DNA from 3 places in the Massilia sp. genome. Region 1 is predicted to be linked to each of the others. Evidence: predicted binding sites of a transcription regulator. Region 1 holds the regulator's gene; each other region holds the start of a gene.
What was found. The regulator LexA, encoded in region 1, represses DNA repair genes until DNA is damaged. The targets are predictions, from matches to a motif close to ACTGTATNNNNATACAGT.

Region 1 (6,071 bases):
GGCGCGCGACGCCGGCGCCCGCAAGGTGTTCTTCGCCTCGGCCGCGCCGCCGGTGCTGTACCCGAACGTGTACGGCATCGACATGCCGACCCGCGACGAGCTGATCGCCCACGGCCGCACTGTCGAGGAAGTCTGCAAGGAGATCACTGCCGACCGCCTGGTCTATCAGGACGTCGATGCGCTCAAAAAAGCGATCTCGGACGTCAACCCGGCCTTGAAGAATTTCGAGGCGTCCTGCTTCGACGGCGTTTATGTCACCGGCGACGTGACCCCGGAATACCTGGATCGTCAGGAATCCGCGCGCCACAAGGGCGGCAGCAAGGGCGTCGAGGACGCGGCCACCAACCAGCTCAACCTCAACCGTCCGGCCACGGCGGAGTAAGACCATGAGCGAGCAGAAGTACGGTTTCACCACCACCATCCTGCACAACGACCGCAGGAAGAGCATCGAGCAGGGCTCGCTGCACAAGCCGGTGCACACCTCGGTGGCCTTCGGCTACAAGGATGCGCGCCAGCTGGCCTCGGTCTTCCAGGGCAAGGAGCCGGGTTTCCGCTACGGACGCCAGGGCAACCCGACCGTCGGCGCGCTCGAGGACAAGATCACGATGATGGAAGACGGCGTCGGCAGCATCTGCTTCGCCACCGGCATGGCCGCCATCGGCGCGCTGTTCCAGGGACTGCTGCGCGCGGGCGACCACATCGTTTCGTCGTCTTTCCTGTTCGGGAACACCAACAGCCTGTGGCAGACGGTGGCGGGGCAGGGCGTGGCGGTCGACTTCGTCGATGCCACCATTGCCGCGAACGTCGAAGCGGCGCTCAAGCCGGAAACGCGCATGGTGTTCGTGGAGACCATCGCCAACCCGCGCACCCAGGTGGCGGACCTGGCGCGCATCGGCCAGCTGTGCCGCGAGCGCGGCATCCTGTACGTGGTCGACAACACCATGACCACGCCCTGGCTGTTCCGCCCGAAGGCGGTGGGGGCGGGCCTGGTGGTCAATTCGCTGACAAAGTCGATCGGCGGCCACGGCATCGCCCTGGGCGGCGCCCTGACCGACACCGGCCTGTTCGACTGGAGCGCCTACCCGCACATCGCGGCCAATTTCCGCAAGCAGCCGGCCGCTAACCAGGGCCTGGCCCAGTTGCGTGCCAAGGCCTTGCGCGACTTCGGGGCGGCGCTCGGGCCGGAAGCGGCCCACCACATCGCAGTGGGCGCCGAGACGCTGGCGCTGCGCATGGAACGTACCTGCGCCAACGCGCTGGCGCTGGCGCAGATGCTGGAGCGTGATGAACGCGTGGCAGCCGTCCACTATCCGGGCCTGGCCTCGCATCCGCAGAACGGCATCGTCACTGAGCTGTTCCGTGCCGGCGGCTCCCTGATGAGCTTCGAGCTGCGCGAGGATATCGACCCCTTCGACTACCTGAACCGCCTGAAGCTCGGCATCCCGGCCAGCAACCTGGGCGACACCCGTACCCTGGTGATCCCGGTGGCGCACACGATCTTCTTCGAGATGGGCCCCGAGCGGCGCGCCAGCATGGGCATCGCCGAATCCCTGATCCGCGTCTCGGTGGGCATCGAGGACACCGCGGACCTGCTGGCGGATTTCCGCCAGGCGCTCGACGCCTGAGCATGACGGCAACCCTTGGGTTGCCGTTTTTTTCGTAGGGTGGGGGCTGCACCGCATTGCTGGATCAGCCACTCGCGTGGACGCCGCCCACGCGTTCAAACAGCAGGTTAGCCGTGCCACTGTTCTTCGGAGCGTTGAACGCGTGGGCGGCAGTCACGTTGTCGATATGCCGGCCTTCGAGGTGGAGCCGCCCACCCTACGGAAAAAGTGCCGCTCCTTCAAAACGACGCCACTGGCGCCGTTTTGTTTCAGCGGTTGAGCAGGGCGGCACATGCCGCTATCATGGGATTTCTTTTCACCTGATCTCCCTGCCCATGAAGACCAAGCTGTTCCTTGCCTCCCTGCTGCTGTGCGGCGCCGCCTTTGCCGGCGAACTCGAAGACGCCAACGCCCTGTTCGAGAAGAAGGACTACGCGGGCGCGCTGAAGATCTACACCAAACTGGCCAATGCCGGCAATCCGGCCGCCCAGCAGGCGCTGGGCCAGATGTATTTCTACGGCGAGGCGGGAGAGGTCGACGAAGCGAAGGCCACCGATCTGTTCAAGAAAGCCGCCGCCAAGGGCAACAAGGTCGCGATCGCCTCACTCGAGTTGCTCGACCAGCGCGTCAAGCGCCGCAAGGACATCGACTACTGGATCAAGGGCTACGACGGCGAAGACCTGAAGTCGGGCGAGTTCCGTTGCGCCACGCCGCGCATTCCGGCGATGTCGAAGGTGAATGCCGACATCGACCGCATCGGCGCGGCCGTGCAGACCTGGCAGGACTGCTACAACAAGTACGTCACCAACCTGAACGCGGCGATGCCGCTGACCCAGCGCGTCCCGAGCGACATCCGGAAGCTGATGAACAAGGAAGAGCTCGAAAAATCGAATGCCCACCTGGCGCAGTTGCAGGAAAACCTGACCGAGGAAGCCAAGGTGAGTTCGAAGCTGGTGCTGGCGGACTACGCCGCATGGCGCTCGGCGACCGACGCCTATGTGACCGAGCACAACCAGATGGTGAAGTCCGCCAAGAAGGATTCCCACTGGGCGGACAAGAAGATCCAGTAAGCCGCCGCGCTGGCGGCTTGGCGAATCAATGCCAGCTGCGCATCAGGCCGACAGCCAGGCCTTCCAGGGCAAACTCGTCTTCCGGCGTCACCTGGATCACCTTGAAATCGGGATTCTCCGGCAGCAGTTCGACCAGGTTGCCGGTCTTGCGGTAGCGCTTGACGGTCACTTCCTCGCCCAGGCGGGCGACGACGATCTGGCCGTTCTTGGCGCTGTCGATCTTCTTGACCGCCAGGAAGTCGCCGTCGCAGATGCCGGCATCGCGCATCGACCAGCCCTTGACCTTCAGCAGGAAGTCGGGGCGCGCCGAGAACATGGCGGCGTCGACGGAGTAGGTGGCTTCGACGTGTTCCTGGGCCAGGATCGGCGAACCGGCGGCGACGCGGCCGACCAGCGGCAGCGACATCATGAGGTTGGGCGGCGGCATCGGGATCTGCTCGACCGAGGCGCCGACCAGGCGGATGCCGCGCGAGGTGCCCGGCGAAATCTCGATGGCGCCCTTGCGCGCCAGGGCCTGCAGGTGTTCCTCGGCGGCATTGGCCGACCGGAAGCCCAGCTCGGCCGCGATTTCGGCGCGGGTCGGCGGAAAGCCGGTGTTTTCGATCGCTTCCTTGATCAGGTTAAGGATCTGTTCTTGCCTTGCAGTGAGCTTGAGCATGGGTGTTATACGGCACTAGTTGTAAGAGCAGACTGTATTTTTGTACAGTATTCTGATATGCGCAAGGGCAAACACGGGAAAACTGTAAAAAATTTGTGCAGCACCGCGCATCCGTGGCGCCGGGGCATGCCCGGGTTCCCATCCGGTGATTTTTCAGGCTATAATCGAAGGCTTTCCCTTCCCACACTCGTCTTGACGCCGAGGTGGGCATTTGTTTAAACGTCCTTAAGGAGTGTTGCATGCGTCATTATGAAATCGTTTTTATCGTCCACCCGGACCAGAGCGAGCAAGTTCCGGCGATGATCGAGCGTTACAAGACCACGGTGACCAGCCGCGGCGGTAACATCCATCGCGTGGAAGACTGGGGCCGTCGCCAGATGGCTTACCAGATCCAGAAGCTGCCGAAGGCTCACTACATCTGCATGAACATCGAGTGCGACAACGAGACCCTGGTCGAGCTGGAAACCGCATTCAAGTTCAATGATGCCGTCCTGCGTCACCTGACCGTCAAGATGAAGAAGGCCGAAACCGCACCGTCGCCGATGATGAAGTCGGTCCAGCGCGAAGACGCAGCCAAGAGCCACCGCGCGGAAGCAGCTGCTGCTGCCCCGGCCGCTGCCGCTGCCGCTGCCGCCTAAGTTTTTCTCGGGAATTCGTCAAGCGCAGTGAACCGGTTCCAGCTCATCGCGACAATCGCGGAGCGAGACGTCCTGCGTTTCACCCCGGCCGGCGTCCCCATCGTGGGCGCGATCCTGATGCACGATTCGCAGCAGGTCGAGGCCGGAGTGGCAAGGCAGGTCGCGTTTGAAATCCCCGCGCTCGGCGCGGGCGAGATTTCGGGCAGGCTGGAAAGCGCCGAACTCGGCGCAGCCTACCGCTTCGACGGATTCCTCGCACGGAAAAACCGCAACAGCAAAGCCTTGGTGTTTCACATCATTGATTTCAGTGCCGCCTAACAGTAGGTTGGCGCAACTTAGATTAGATACAGGAGCCTCGAAATGGCATTCGGTAAAAAGTTCGACAAAAACAAAGCTAAAGAAAAAATGAAGCGCAAACAGCAGAACCCGCTGTTCAAGCGCAAGAAGTTCTGCCGCTTCACCGCCGCCGGCGTTGAGCAAGTGGACTACAAGGACGTCGACACCCTGAAGGACTTCGTCCAGGAAAACGGCAAGATCATGCCGGCACGCCTGACCGGCACCAAGGCGCACTACCAGCGCCAGGTCGACACCGCCATCAAGCGCGCACGCTACCTCGCGCTGCTGCCGTACACCGACCTGCACAACGCTTAAACAGCGGCACGTCAGTCAGAATACCTGGAGAATAAATATGCAAGTTATCCTGCTCGAAAAAGTCGTCAACGTCGGTAACCTGGGCGACGTCGTCAAAGTCAAGGATGGTTACGCACGTAACTTCCTGATCCCGCAAAAGATGGCACGCCGCGCCACCCAGGCCGCCGTGGCCGAGTTCGAAACCAAGCGCGCCGAACTGGAAAAAGCAGCAGCTGAAAAGCTGTCGGCTGCCCAGGCGCAAGGCGACAAGCTGAGCGGCATGACCGTCACCATCGCCCAGAAGGCGGGCGTGGACGGCCGTCTGTTCGGTTCGGTCACCAACTTCGACATCGCCGAAGCCCTGAGCAAGCAAGGTTTCCCGGTCGAAAAGTCGCAGGTTCGCATGCCGACCGGCCCGCTGAAGACCACCGGCGAATTCCCGGTTGCCGTCGCTCTGCACACCGACGTCGTCTCGGAAATCACCATCGCTGTGGTTGGCGAAGCCGCCTAAGCTGCTGTTGTATAAATGAAAAAGCCGGGTTCGCCCGGCTTTTTTTATCTCCGGAAACTCGCCAATTATTTCAGCCGTGTGACCGGAAACGGTATAATGCCCGCCATGAATTCCCCATCCGATCCGCAAGTCGATTCCCTGCGCATCCCGCCGCATTCCATCGAAGCAGAGCAGTCCGTCATCGGCGGTCTCCTGCGCGATAACGCGGCCTGGGACCGCATTGCCGACTTCATGCACGCAGAGGATTTCTACCGCTACGACCACCGCATCATCTTCGAGCAGATGGTCCGCCTGATCAACGCCGGCAAGCCGGCGGACGTGATCACGGTCTACGAAGCCTGCAACATGCTGGGCAAGGCCGAGGAGGTGGGCGGCCTGCAGTACCTGAACGCGATGGCGCAGAACACGCCGTCGGCGGCCAACATCCGCCGCTACGCCGAGATCGTGCGTGACCGCGGCATCCTGCGCAACCTGATCACCGTCGCCGACGAAATCTCGGGCAACGCCTTCAACCCGCAGGGCAAGGAAGTCAAGCAGATGCTCGACGAGGCCGAATCGAAGATCTTCGCCATCGCCGAAACCGGCGCCCGCGGCCAGCAGGGGTGGAACCCGATCCAGCCGCTGCTCACCCAGGTGGTCGAGCGTATCGACGAGCTGTACTCGCGCGAGAACCAGGGCGAGATCACCGGCGTGCCGACCGGCTTCATCGACCTCGACCGCATGACCTCTGGCCTGCAGCCGGGCGACCTGGTCATCGTGGCCGGCCGTCCGTCGATGGGCAAGACCGCGTTCTCGGTCAACATCGGCGAGAACGTCGCGATCGAAGCCGGCCTGCCGGTGGCTGTGTTCTCGATGGAGATGGGCGGCGCCCAGCTGGCCATGCGTATGCTCGGCTCGGTGGGCCAGCTCGACCAGCACCGCCTGCGTACCGGCCGCCTGAACGACGAAGACTGGCCGCGC
Region 2 (6,071 bases), on a different contig from region 1:
ACTGCATGCCGAGCGCTCCGGTTCGCTGCTGCGGATCCGGATCGAGAACGATGCGGACCCGGATGAAACGGGAACGAAGGAAGGCAAGGGCATCGGCCTGGTGAACGTGCGCCAGCGCCTGGCCGCGGCCTATGGCAGGGATGGCAGCGTGCACTGGGCACGCGAGAACGATCTATTCCGGGTGGAGTTGGTGCTGCCCGCAGAGACGGAGGAGAAGTAAGCGATGCGAGTACTGATCGTCGACGACGAACACCTGGCGCGCGCGCTGCTGCGCGAATACCTGGCCGGCCACCCGGACATCGAGGTCGTGGGCGAATGCGCGAATGGCTTCGAGGCCGTCAAGGCCATCGGCGAGCTCGACCCGGAGCTGGTCTTCCTCGACATCCAGATGCCCAAGCTCGACGGCTTCGAGGTGGTGGAGCTGGCCGGCAGCAAGCCAACCTACATTTTCGCGACCGCCTACGACCAGTACGCGCTGAAGGCCTTCGAGGTGCACGCGATCGACTACCTGCTCAAGCCCTTCAGCCGCGCGCGGCTGGCGCAGGCGCTGGAGCATGCGCGCAGCCGCCGGCCGCGGCCGGAGCAGATGCAGGCGGTGGTGCAGGATGCGGGCCGGCGCCGCGGCTACCTGGAGCGGGTCCTGATCAAGGACGGGACGCGGGTGCACGTGGTCCCGAGTGGCAGCATCGACCATATCGAGGCGCAGGACGACTACGTGCAGGTGACCGCGGCGGGCAAGGCCTGGCTGAAGAACCAGCGCCTGTCCGAGCTCGAGGCCCAGCTCGACCCGCAGGTGTTCATCCGCATCCACCGATCCTGGATCGCCAACCTGGGATCGATCGCGCGCATCGAGCCGTCCAGCAAGGACAATTACTGCGCCGTGATGAAGGATGGAAGCAGGCTGCCGATCAGCCGCAGCGGCTACCAGAAGCTGCGCGAGCTGATGCGCTAGGACGCGGCGGCGTCCACCGCCCACCAGGCCGGCAGCAGGGCGCGCACTTCGGAACGGGCGAAGCGGTCGTCGATCAGCCAGACCACCCCGCGATCCTGCTCGGTACGGATCACGCGCCCGGCGGCCTGCACCACCTTCTGCATGCCGGGATAGAGATAGGTGTAGTCGTAGCCGGCCCCGAACATCGCCTGCATCCGCTCGCGCAGCTGCTCGTTGACCGGGTTCACCTGGGGCAGGCCGAGGGTGGCGACGAAAGCGCCGATCAGGCGCTCGCCCGGGAGGTCGATGCCTTCGCCGAAGGAGCCGCCCAGCACCGCGAAGCCGACCCCGCGTCCGCCGGGGACGAAGCGCTCCAGGAAGGCGGCGCGTTCCGGCTCGCTCATGCGCCGTTCCTGGCGCCAGGCCGGGACGTCGGGATGGCGCGCCTGGAGTTCTTCCAGCACCTGTTCCAGGTAATCGAAGCTGCTGAAGAAGGCCAGGTAGTTGCCGGGACGCTCGGCATACTGGCGCGCGACCAGGTCCGCGATCGGCCGCAGCGAGGCCGCACGGTGCTGGTAGCGGGTCGAGATGCGCTTGGCCACGTGGACCTCGAGCTGGCTGGCGGAAAACGGCGAGGCGACGTCGGCCCAGGCGGTATCTGGCGGCATGCCGAGCAGGTCGCAGAAGTAGTGCCAGGGATTGAGGGTGGCCGAGAACAGCGTCACCGAGCGGGCCAGCGCGAAGCGCGGCGCCAGGAAGGGCGCCGGCACCACGTTGCGGATGCTGATGGTGGAATCCCTGGCGCCGCACCTAGCCAGGTCGCACAGCGAATGCGCGCCGAAGGATTCGGCCAGGCGCAGGAAGGCCAGGGCGTCGAAATGGAAGCGTTGCAGCTCCGGGTCGAGCGGCCCGGGGACCTCCACCAGGAAGTCGTTGACGGCGCTGGTGGCGTTCTGCAGCGCGTCCAGCAGCTTGTCCGGCACTTCGGGCAGGACCTGGTAGGGCGCGGAGGGCAGCGGCGCCTCCTTGTCGACGCCGCTCCAGGCGCGTCCAACGCGCTCCAGAGCCTTCTTGACGACCCCGGGCGCGTTGGCGCGCGCGGCGCGCAACTGGCCGCGCTCCAGTTCCACGCTGTACATCGCGCGGGCGCGCGAGACCATGTTGTGGGCTTCGTCGACCAGCACGCTGGTCTTCCAGCCGCGCTCGAGCGCCAGCGCGTAGAGCATGGCGCTGCCGTCGAAATAATAGTTGTAGTCGCCGACCACCATGTCGGCCCAGCGCGCCATTTCGCTGCCGAGGTAGTAGGGGCAGACCTCATGGGCCAGGCCGACTTCGCGCAGGGCATCGCGGTCCAGCACGGCCACCCGGGCGCTCGCCGCGCGCGCGGCCGGCAGGCGGTCGTAGAAGCCTTTCGCCAACGGGCAGGCGTCGCCCTGGCAAGCCTTGTCGGGATGCTCGCAGGCCTTGTCGCGCGCCGTCAGTTCGAGCACCCGCAGCGGTATCGTGCGCCCGGCACCCAGGCTGGCGGCGGCATCGAGCGCGAGGCGCCGGCCGGGGGTCTTGGCGGCCAGGAAGAAGACCTTGTCCAGGCCTTCTGTCGGCATCGCCCTCAGGACCGGGAACAGGCTGCCCACGGTCTTGCCGATGCCGGTCGGCGCCTGCGCCAGCAGGCAGCGTCCGCTGGTATTGGCGCGGTACACGTTCTCGGCGAGCTGGCGCTGGCCGGGACGGAAATCCGCATGCGGGAAGCGCAGTGCGCCGAGCGCCGCGTCGCGCGCCGCGCGGTGCGCCGCCTCGCTGTCCGCCCAGTTCGAGAAGCGTTCGCACAGCCCGGCGAACAGGGCGGCAAGCTCTTGCGCGCTCCGGGTTTCGCGCAGCACGGTTTCCTGGCCGCTGCCGATGTCATAGTAGACCAGGGCGAGGTTGACGCTGTCCATCCCGAGCTGCCGGCACAGCAGGTGGCCGTAGACCCGCACTTGCGCCCAGTGCAGGTGGCGGTGGTTGTCGGGAATGGCGTCGAACTTGCCGCGGTGGGTCTTGATCTCTTCGACCAGGTTCTGGTCCGGGTCGTAGCCGTCGGCGCGCCCGCGCACCAAGAGTTCGCCCCAGCCGCCTTCCAGGGCCACTTCGGTGCGGTAGTTGGGGCCGCGCCGGCCCGTCACCACCGCATGTCCATTGATGCCTTCCTGGGCGGTGGGCGAGGGAGTGAAGCGCAGGTCGAGGTCACCCTGCTTGGCGGTGAACTCGCACAGGGCGCGCACCGCGACGGCGTAGTGAAGGCCGACATTCAAGCGGCCTGCTCCCATTGCAGGTAGCACACCGATACCGGCATCCCGTGCAGCGAACAGTACTCGATCCAGCGCAGCTGGTTGTCCTGCAGGCGGTCGCCCGGGCCCTTCACCTCGATCATGGTGTAGCGGTTTTCCGCCGGCCAGAACTGGATCAGGTCGGGAAAGCCCGTGTGGTTGGCGCGCACGTCCGCCAGGATCCGCTCGCACCACTTGCGCAGGTGCTGCGGCGGGATGCAGGCCAGCGCCAGCTCCAGCAGTTCTTCGCTCAGTGCGCCCCAGTACACGAAAGGCGAAGCGATGCCGGCCTTGTCGCGGTAGTGGGCGCGGATGGCGTCGCGGTAGCTGCCGTCGTCCAGCCGGGCCAGGCAGGCGTCGAACTCGGCCTTGCGGCGCAGCTGGAAGTCGGGGCTGTGCAAGTCGGCCGGACCGCGGTGGAAGGGGTGGAAGAAGGCGCCGGGTATCGCGGCGAAGACCGCGGGCCAGCACAGCAGGCCGAACAGGGAATTGGCCAGCGCGTTCTCGACGTAGAACACGGGCGCCTCCGCGCTGGCCAGGTGGTCGCGCACCACGCCCTCGACCCACCGGTCCTCCACCGGCATGGGCAGGGACAGGTCGAGGCGCTGGACGACAGGCTTGCGGGCCGGCAGCCTGGCATGGCCGAGGCGGCGCGCCAGGCGCGGCCCGATGCGTGTCAAGTGCTGGCGCTCGGCCTCGCTCTCCGGCGCCGCCTGGGCCGCCTGGAACAGGGCATAGGCGTCCTCGAAGCGCTCGTGCTTTTCCAGCACGCGGATGGCGCGCCCGCGCGCACCGAGGAAGCGGCAGCGCGCATACACGGCATGGGCATTGTCCCAGTCCTTGAGCTTCTCGAAACCCTGGCCGATCTGGAACAGCAGCTTCTCGCGCCGGCTCGCCAGCCAGTCGTTGTCGAAGACGTGGGCGGGCAGGTCGCGCAGCACCTCGCCCGGCGGCTCGCCGGCGTAGAAGCGCTCCTTGCAGGCGTGCAGCAGGACGTAATGCTCGACGTCGGCACGCGAGCGGAAACCGCGCGAGGCCTGCGAGATCTCGACCTGCTCGAAGCGGAACATGCCGAGGTCGGACAGCACGAACTCGGTCCAGTCCTGGGCCAGGTTGCCGAAGAAGATCAGGCGCAGCCGGTCGCACAGCGGCTTGACCAGGATGCGCAGGGCGAGGTCGGGGCAGCCCCGGTACCAGTTCGAAAAGGACCGGCTGTCGGCGCATGCCTCGCGCAGCGCTTCCAGTTGCTCGCCCTTGCGCGCGTTCCGGTGCGGCAGTTGCGCGCCGAAGGCATCGAGGATCTCGGGCTTGGACAGCAGGTCGAACAATTCGTCGAGCGAGAGGACCGGGTCGGCTTCGACCCAGCCGGTGGCGAGCAGTTCGCGCGCGGCCTCGACCGGGCAGCCGATCTCGGCATACACCAGCTTGCTGGCGCGGAACAGGTTCCCCTTGCGCATGACCATGCGCACGAACAGGGCGCGCGCGTTCTGCGGCAATGCGGGAAAGGCGGCCAGGAAGGCCAGCTCGTCGTCGACCAGCAGGTCGCGATAGCGCTCCCCGATCCAGTCGAGGACGCGCTGGAAATTGTCCAGATAATAAAACTCGTTTTCCAGAACCCTGATCATGTCATGACGCCATACTGTGCTTTCGTACAGTATAGCGCCACGTGGGCGCAATAACCCAGCAGTAAGCCACTTTTCCGCCGATTTTCAGGCATCTTGCGGACTTTTCGCCACGTCACTGCTTTGGCGGGCGGGTCTGGCAGGCGTTGTTCGGGCACAGCAGTTCGGTCATCTGCGAACCTTCGGGCGCGTGCCCGTTGGCGTGCACGATGACGGCCGAAATCAGCGCGACGTCGGCATCGACCGGGGCTGGCGCGGTCGTGGCCGGGTTGACGCCGCGCGGGGCCTTGGCCTGGGCCGGCCTGGCGGTGCTTTTCGCGACCGCAACCGGCCTGGGTTTCGCCGGCGGCGCGGCCAGGCGCGCGGCTGGCCTGGTCTCGGCCGCAGCAAGCGTTGCCGGACGGGCGGAAGGACCGGCTTTCGTCACCGCCCGGACGGGGGGCGGCGGCGCGGATTTCTCCGCGACCGGCTTGTCCGGCGCCGGCTTGAGCAGGCGCAGCGGCGGGACCGCCCCGGCCGGGGACGCCTGGTCGACGATGACGGCGTCCCCGGCCGGCTGCGCATCGAACGCGGCCGGGGCCATCGCGACCTGGAGCACCGTTGCCGCCGTCGTGGGACGCTCGGCCGGCGCCGGGCCGTGCCGCGGCGCCTGCCGCGCATCGGCCAGCACCGCCTCCTGCACATCGGGGCGCAGGCCGTCGTTGTTGGCAGCCATCCAGACCAGCGTCGCGGTCAGGGCCAGTGCGACGGCGGCGCTGGCGCCGTACCATGCCAGCCGTAAGGCCGGGTTTCTGGCGCCGCGCTTGCGTGCCGGCTCGCGCTCGAGCATCGCCAGGATGCTGTCCTCGCCCGATGTCGCGGTGCGGCGTGGCGACATCAGGTTCGGACGCATGGACGGGGATTGATTTTCGTCTGTAGGCCGCACGGTATTACTCCTAAGATTGGTTCTCCCAGTTCTGATTAGAAACAATCTTGGAGGAAGCGATGCTGATTTTTCTCGCCCTTCTGTACTTTTGTCTGGCGACCGGCGCGATCTGGCTGGCCCTGTTCCCGAGCGGAAGGGCGTTCCTTGCGCGCGGCATGTTCCTGCTGCGCCAGCGCTGGTCCCGGCGCGCCCTCGGCTGGCAGATCGCCGGCAGCCGCTACGCCGACTCCGTGCGCGGCGAGATTCCCCGCGACATCCGGGGCAGCATCCTGCGCTTCATCCGGCGC
Region 3 (6,071 bases), on a different contig from region 1:
TCCTTCTCGTCGAAGAAAGTCTTGACGTTGGAGGCGGGCAGCTCCTCGGCATCCATCTCGAGCGCTTCCTCGAGCTGGTGGTTCCACAGCAGCAGGTGGCCGCTCTGGTCGATCACGTAGAACACGCAGGGCAGCGACTCGAGGATGTCGGCCACCGGCAGGTCCTGGATCAGGGCATAGCGCGCCGGGAACTGGGCGGTGCGCGCGATCAGGATGACGCTGAAGCTGCCGGGCGACTCGGTGTCGAAGGACTGCGGCGCGACCGTGATGCGTACCGGCAGGCGCCGGCCATCGGCCGTGTGCAGGATGCCCGAATTCTCGGCGTCGGCGCGCTCGGCCATGCGGGGGCTGGCTCCGGAAGGGTCGTCGAACTCGACGATGCGCTCCAGGGTCATGCCCTGGATCTCGGCGGCGCCATAGCCGGCCAGTTTCTCGCAGGCCTTGTTCCAGCTCGTGACGGTGCCGGCTGCATCGACGACGAACACGGCAAGGGGCAGGGGCGACAGGTTCAAGGCTCCTCCGGGATGGCCGCGCAGCCGTGTGCGCGGCATGCAGCGGGCACGTAAATACATGATAGCGTAGCAAGCAATGCTGGGCCACACGAAATGTATGGCGTGCGGCAAGATCGCTGTGGAAGCAGCTCCCTTGCCCTTACAATGCCGCGTGGCCGCTGTGGCCGCGGCAATGCTTTACAGGTGGGACATGGCGGTCATCGATCCGGCGGAAGTCGAATTCAGCGCGATCCGGGCCCAGGGGCCGGGCGGACAGAATGTGAACAAGGTGTCGTGTGCGGTGCATGCGCGCTTCGACGTGGCGGCCTCGTCCCTGCCGGCCGCCGTCAAGGAACGCCTGCTGGCCCTGCGCGACGCCCGCATCACGCAGGAAGGCGTCATCGTCCTCAAGGCGCAGGGTTCGCGCAGCCTGGAACAGAACAAGCTGGACGCGCTGCAGCGCCTGCAGGCCCTGGTCGACCAGGCCGCCGTCGTCCCGCAGGTGCGCCGCCCGACCCGGCCGACGCGCGGATCGCAGCTGCGCCGGCTCGATGCCAAGGCGCGCAGCGGGCGGCTCAAGGCCCTGCGCGGCAAGGTCGGCGAGTAGGCGGGGAATCGCGACAGCACCGGCGGGGGGCGTTATCATCTTCTCATCTACCGAGCGAGAGACGCCAGCCATGTCCCTGTCCCCTGCCCTGCATGCCGCCCTCGACCGACCGGTCTGGTCGGCCCTCGAAGGCGGCCACCGCCCCCTGGCCCTCGGCGGCCCGCTGGCCAGGCGCTATCCGCGCGAGATCGGTCCGTTCGCGGCAATCGCCGACGAAGCGCTGGCCGCAAGCAGTCCTGCGGCCTGGGAGGCGCTGGCGGCGCTGCTGCAGCCCGGCGAGGCGATCATGCTGGTCACGCTAGAGGCGCCGTGCCCGGCCGGGGCGCAGGCCTGCGGGCTCATGTTGACGCCGCTCGACCCGGTGCTGCAGATGGTGGCCACGCGCCCGCCCGCGGCAGCCACGCTGCCCTTCGCGGTGCTGGGCGAGGCCGATGCCGAAGAGATGCGCCTGCTTGCCGGGCTGACCAATCCGGGGCCGTTCGCGCGGCGCACCCACGAGCTGGGCGAATTCCTCGGCATCCGTGACGGCGGGCAACTGGCGGCGATGGCGGGAGAACGGATGCGCCCGCATGGCGCGGTCGAGGTGAGCGCGGTGTGCGTCCACCCCGAGCATCGCGGCAAGGCCTATGCCCGCCACCTGCTGGCCGAACGCACGCGCCGCATCATGGCGGGCGGGCGCCAGCCCTTCCTGCACGTCTATCCCGCCAACACGGGGGCAATCGCCCTGTACGCATCGCTGGGCTACGTCGTGCGCCGCCAGTTGCACCTGACGCGCGTCGTGATGGCGTGAGGCGTGCCGCTGCGCTCAGGTGTTCATGTGCGCAGCAGCCGGAGTAGCTGGTCGATCCGATAAGGTTTGGCAATGAACAGCTGCTGTATCGCTTGTCCATTGAACATGGATGGGGCCATGTAGCCTGACGCCAGGATGATCTTGACCGCCGGGAAGCTCCCGGCGATGCGCTCGGCCAGTTCGAGTCCGTTCATGTCGGGCATCATGACGTCGGTAATGACGGCGTCGATGTCGGGATGGGCCGCCAGCATCTCGAGGGCCGCGGCGCCCGAATAGGCGACCATGGCCTCCATGCCGTGGGCCGACAGCAACATTTCGGCGAGGTCCGCAACGTCGGACTCGTCATCGACGACCAATACCTTGCGCACCGCTCCCACCGCGGCACGTGCATCCTGTCCACCCGCCTGCAAACTGCCGGGCGGGAATGCGGGCCGCTTCTTGTCGCTGCACCAGCGGCTGTTCATCAAGCCGGACACTCGGTCCTCCATGGGGTGAAATTGTTGGTAGCCAAAGCAGCCCGGGGGGGCCGCATGCGCCAGTATCGCGCAAGCGCGCCGAAGGAAGCGCCCGGTTAAGCTGATGCAGGACCTTCGATCTACCTGGAAATTCCTCCAGCTCGTGAGGCGCCTATCCGAACAGCCCGTGCAGGTACCAGCGCGGCTCGGCATCTTCGCCGGCGCCGACGATACGCTCGCGATAAATCCAGTACAGCGTATGGTCCTGCCCTTCGGCGATGAAGTAGTCGCGGGTTTGCGTTTCGCTCCACCAGCCGGCCTCGATGCGTTCGGGGGTCGAGGCGACCTTGAGCGGCGAGCCGTAGAAGGGCCGGTGGTTGCGCATGAGCAGTGCGATCGGCTTGGCCAGCAGCCAGCTCGGGCGCGGCAGGCTGGCCACGTCCGGCGGCAAGCGCGCCGCTCCCTGCGACGCGCGCTCGGTTCGCTGCTGCACCGGCACCCATTCGTTGGCCACCTCGGGCCGGTAATCGGCCTGCGGCAGCGCCTGCAGCACGTTCTCCGGCCCCAGCCGCGCCACCAGCAGCTCGAGCATGCGCATGCGGTCTTCCTCGCCGCCGCCCGGCTCAGGGAACAGCGATTCGGTCGGCGGCGCCATCGCCCTCACCTGCCGCGCTTCCAGCGCGAGGCCGATCACCGGCCCCGGCAGCTCCTGACGGGCCAGGCGTTCCCGCAGGAGGCGCACCAGGTGTTCGTCGTGCCAGGCGGGCTCGGCCAGGGTGATCTCGAGCGTCGTCGGCGGCATCGCCACCCGCCCGCGCTCGTGCTCCATCAGCAGGGTGAAACGCTCGACCGCGAGCTGGCGCGCGCACAGCCAGCCGACCAGCTGCAGCACCAGGTGGTGGGCGCCGGCCAGCAGCAGCTCGGCCTGCTCGACGCGGTCGAACAGTTCCAGCCGGGCCCGGAAACTCTCGGGCGGCGCCACCCATTCGAACAGCTCGGGACACATGCCGTAGGCGGCATCGAGCATGTCGAGCAGCTCGCGCCCGCAGCGCCGCTGCAGGCCCGGGCGCGGCAGGCGCCGCAGCTGGCCCAGCGCCTCGCAGCCGATGCCCTCGAACCAGGACATATAGGAGCGGGCCGGCGGCAACAGCGCCACCGGCAGGCGGTCGAGGCGACGCTCGAGCGAAGCCATGCGCAAGGAACGTCCGAGGACGCGCCTGCCGCCGTGCATATCACTGTGATTGCGGCCATGCACCATGCCATGCGCCGCGGCGCGCGCCAGCAGCCAGGCCGCGCGCGCCGTCGGCGCGCAGCTGACCGAGGCGGTAAAGCCGAGCGCGCGCAGGCTGGCGCGCACGCGGGCGCACAGGGCCCGGATGCCGCCGAACAGGCGCAGGCTGGCACCGATGTCGAGCAGCAAGGTCGCTTCCTCAAGCAGCGCGACCTGGGGCGTAAACTGCAGCATCGCCAGCGCGACCGCATCGAGCGCCTCGGCTTCGCGCGCTGGGTTGCGCTCGTACAGGCGCGCTTCGGGCAGGAGCATGAGCACGCCCGCGCGCCGCATGCCGTGGCCGATGCCGGCCGCGCGCGCCGCCCTGGAGGCGGCCAGCACGCGGTCCTGCTCGAGCACGACGCTGCCCGGGTCACTGCACCAGTTGGGGCTGAAGATGTCGAGCGCCAGCTGGGGTAGGGAGAGGCCGATCCACAAACGCATGTCGGTGCAGGAGAGAAGAAGTGAGAGGCAAGCCGAGGGGCAGGAACAGCGGCGCATCGCGCTGCGGCCCCCGGCGCTTGACGAAGTCGATGTGCAGGCCGCCCGCCGCCGGCCGCAGCCCCAGGCGCAGGGGCGCGGGCGAAGCGTCCTGCGCCGCGGCCAGCGGGCGCAGCATGAAGAACAGGGTTTCCCCCGCCTGGGCCGCCAGGTGCAGGCGGCGCAGGCTTTCGCCGCGCGCATGGTTGGCCCAGAACAGCAGCGCGCCGCAACTGCCGCTGCGCAGCACCTGCTCGGCCGCCCACAGCGCGTCGGCGCTGCGGCCCGTACGCAGCCACAGCAAGCGCGAGGGCGGCAGGCCGAGCGCGGCCAGCGCCAGGGCCTGGGGCGGATGGGGCGGCTGCAACAGGACGATGCGGCGCTCGGCGCAGGCTTGCAAGGCCGGGCGCAGCAGGCGCATCTCGCCGATGCCGGGCTGCTGTTGCAGCAGCTCGACCAGGGTGCCGGTCGGCCAACCGCCGCCGGGCAACTGGGAAGAGAGGGCGGCATGTCCGGTGTCGACGCAGCGCGTGCCGGCGCGCGCCAATTGCGAGGCGCGCCAGAGCGAAGGGTGTAAAGCCTCCGGCGCGACCATAGGGGAAGCGCCTGCGGTGGATGAGCAATTCATATGGGTTGGCAAAGAAGTACTGTATAAACGTACAGTACTCGTTGAGCCCGGATTTGGCAAGATGTATTCATTTCGGCCATACCAGTCGGGCGACTGGTATTGACAGAACTTAAAGGTGCGCCGTGCCCTGGAAAACCGCGCCGGGACGGCGAATCATGAAATAATGGCGGCTTGTCCATTTACAGCCAGACAATGAACAACCTGTCTCACGCACGCCACGGAGCCCATCCTTGAATACGCTCCAGCTCACCGGCGCCATCCTGTTTGCGATCGCCCTCGTCCACACCTTTTCCACCAAGCTGTTTCACTCGCTGGCCAAGCGCCACCCGCGCCATGCCGGGCTGTTCCATCTGCTGGGCGAAGTCGAAGTCGTGTTCGGCTTCTGGGCCTTCGTGCTGGTCCTTGCCATGGCCCTGCTGGCCGGCGGCAGCGAAGCCATTTCTTATGTCGAGTCGCGCCACTACACCGAACCGCTGTTCGTGTTCGTGGTGATGGTGATCGCGGCTTCGCAGCCGGTGCTCGACGCCGTGCGCGACCTGCTGGCCCTGCTGGCCCGGCTGGCGCCGGTGCGCACCGAAGTGGCCCTGTGCTGGCTCGGCCTGGCGCTGGTGCCCCTCTCCGGCTCCCTGATCACCGAACCGGCCGCGATGACGCTGGCCGCCCTGATGCTGGCGCCGCAGGTATTCCGGCCCGGCATTCCCGAATGGCTCAAGTACGGTGCGATCGGCGTCCTGTTCGTGAACGTCTCGATCGGCGGCACCCTCACCTCCTACGCCGCGCCGCCGGTGCTGATGGTGGCCGCCACCTGGGGCTGGGACAGCGCCTTCATGGCCTCCACCTTCGGCTGGCGCGCCGCGCTGGCGGTGCTCTTCAACGCGACCGTCATCACCCTGCTGCTGCGCCGCCACCTGACGCCGGGCAACGTGGTCGAGGACGTGCATCTGCCCTGGCTCGTCTCCATCGTCCACCTGGCCTTGCTGGCGGGGGTGGTGCTGCTGGCCCATCACCCGGTGCTGTTCATCGGCCTGTTCCTGCTCTTCCTCGGCTATACCCAGGCCTATCCGAAGCACCAGTCGCGCCTGATCATCAAGGAAGGCCTGCTGGTCGGCTTCTTCCTGGCCGGGCTGGTGGTGCTGGGCGGCATGCAGCAGTGGTGGCTGCAGCCCCTGGTGTCGAGCCTGGAGCCGACCGCGCTGTTCTTCGGCGCGCTGGGCCTGACGGCAATCACCGATAATGCGGCACTGACCTACCTCGGTTCGCTGATCGAGGGTTTGTCCGATCACGCGAAGTACATGCTGGTGGCCGGCGCGGTCGCCGGCGGCGGCCTGACCGTCATCGCCAATGCGCCCA

Region 2: a site for LexA is predicted at 4,876-4,893, ahead of ACK4S9_RS17215 (VRR-NUC domain-containing protein). Genes of this name have one in related genera too.
Region 3: a site for LexA is predicted at 4,740-4,757, ahead of imuA (translesion DNA synthesis-associated protein ImuA). Genes of this name have one in related genera too.

What each region holds. Positions count from the first base shown of each region.
Region 1 covers NZ_JBKBOV010000030.1:11,663-17,733, forward strand. The annotation lists gene purF (amidophosphoribosyltransferase) at 1-382, shown strand, start outside; gene ACK4S9_RS15830 (cystathionine gamma-synthase family protein) at 387-1,625, shown strand; gene ACK4S9_RS15835 (sel1 repeat family protein) at 1,940-2,674, shown strand; gene lexA (transcriptional repressor LexA) at 2,700-3,332, opposite strand; gene rpsF (30S ribosomal protein S6) at 3,572-3,970, shown strand; gene priB (primosomal replication protein N) at 3,998-4,288, shown strand; gene rpsR (30S ribosomal protein S18) at 4,331-4,621, shown strand; gene rplI (50S ribosomal protein L9) at 4,659-5,111, shown strand; gene ACK4S9_RS15865 (replicative DNA helicase) at 5,217-6,071, shown strand, end outside.
Region 2 covers NZ_JBKBOV010000035.1:26,877-32,947, forward strand. The annotation lists gene ACK4S9_RS17200 (sensor histidine kinase) at 1-220, shown strand, start outside; gene ACK4S9_RS17205 (LytR/AlgR family response regulator transcription factor) at 224-952, shown strand; gene ACK4S9_RS17210 (ATP-dependent DNA helicase) at 949-3,237, opposite strand; gene ACK4S9_RS17215 (VRR-NUC domain-containing protein) at 3,219-4,862, opposite strand; gene ACK4S9_RS17220 (hypothetical protein) at 4,975-5,751, opposite strand; gene ACK4S9_RS17225 (M15 family metallopeptidase) at 5,844-6,071, shown strand, end outside.
Region 3 covers NZ_JBKBOV010000005.1:75,685-81,755, reverse strand. The annotation lists gene ACK4S9_RS04565 (EAL domain-containing protein) at 1-512, opposite strand, end outside; gene arfB (alternative ribosome rescue aminoacyl-tRNA hydrolase ArfB) at 703-1,098, shown strand; gene ACK4S9_RS04555 (GNAT family N-acetyltransferase) at 1,169-1,888, shown strand; gene ACK4S9_RS04550 (response regulator) at 1,912-2,364, opposite strand; gene ACK4S9_RS04545 (Y-family DNA polymerase) at 2,516-4,057, opposite strand; gene imuA (translesion DNA synthesis-associated protein ImuA) at 3,987-4,688, opposite strand; gene ACK4S9_RS04535 (putative Na+/H+ antiporter) at 4,952-6,071, shown strand, end outside.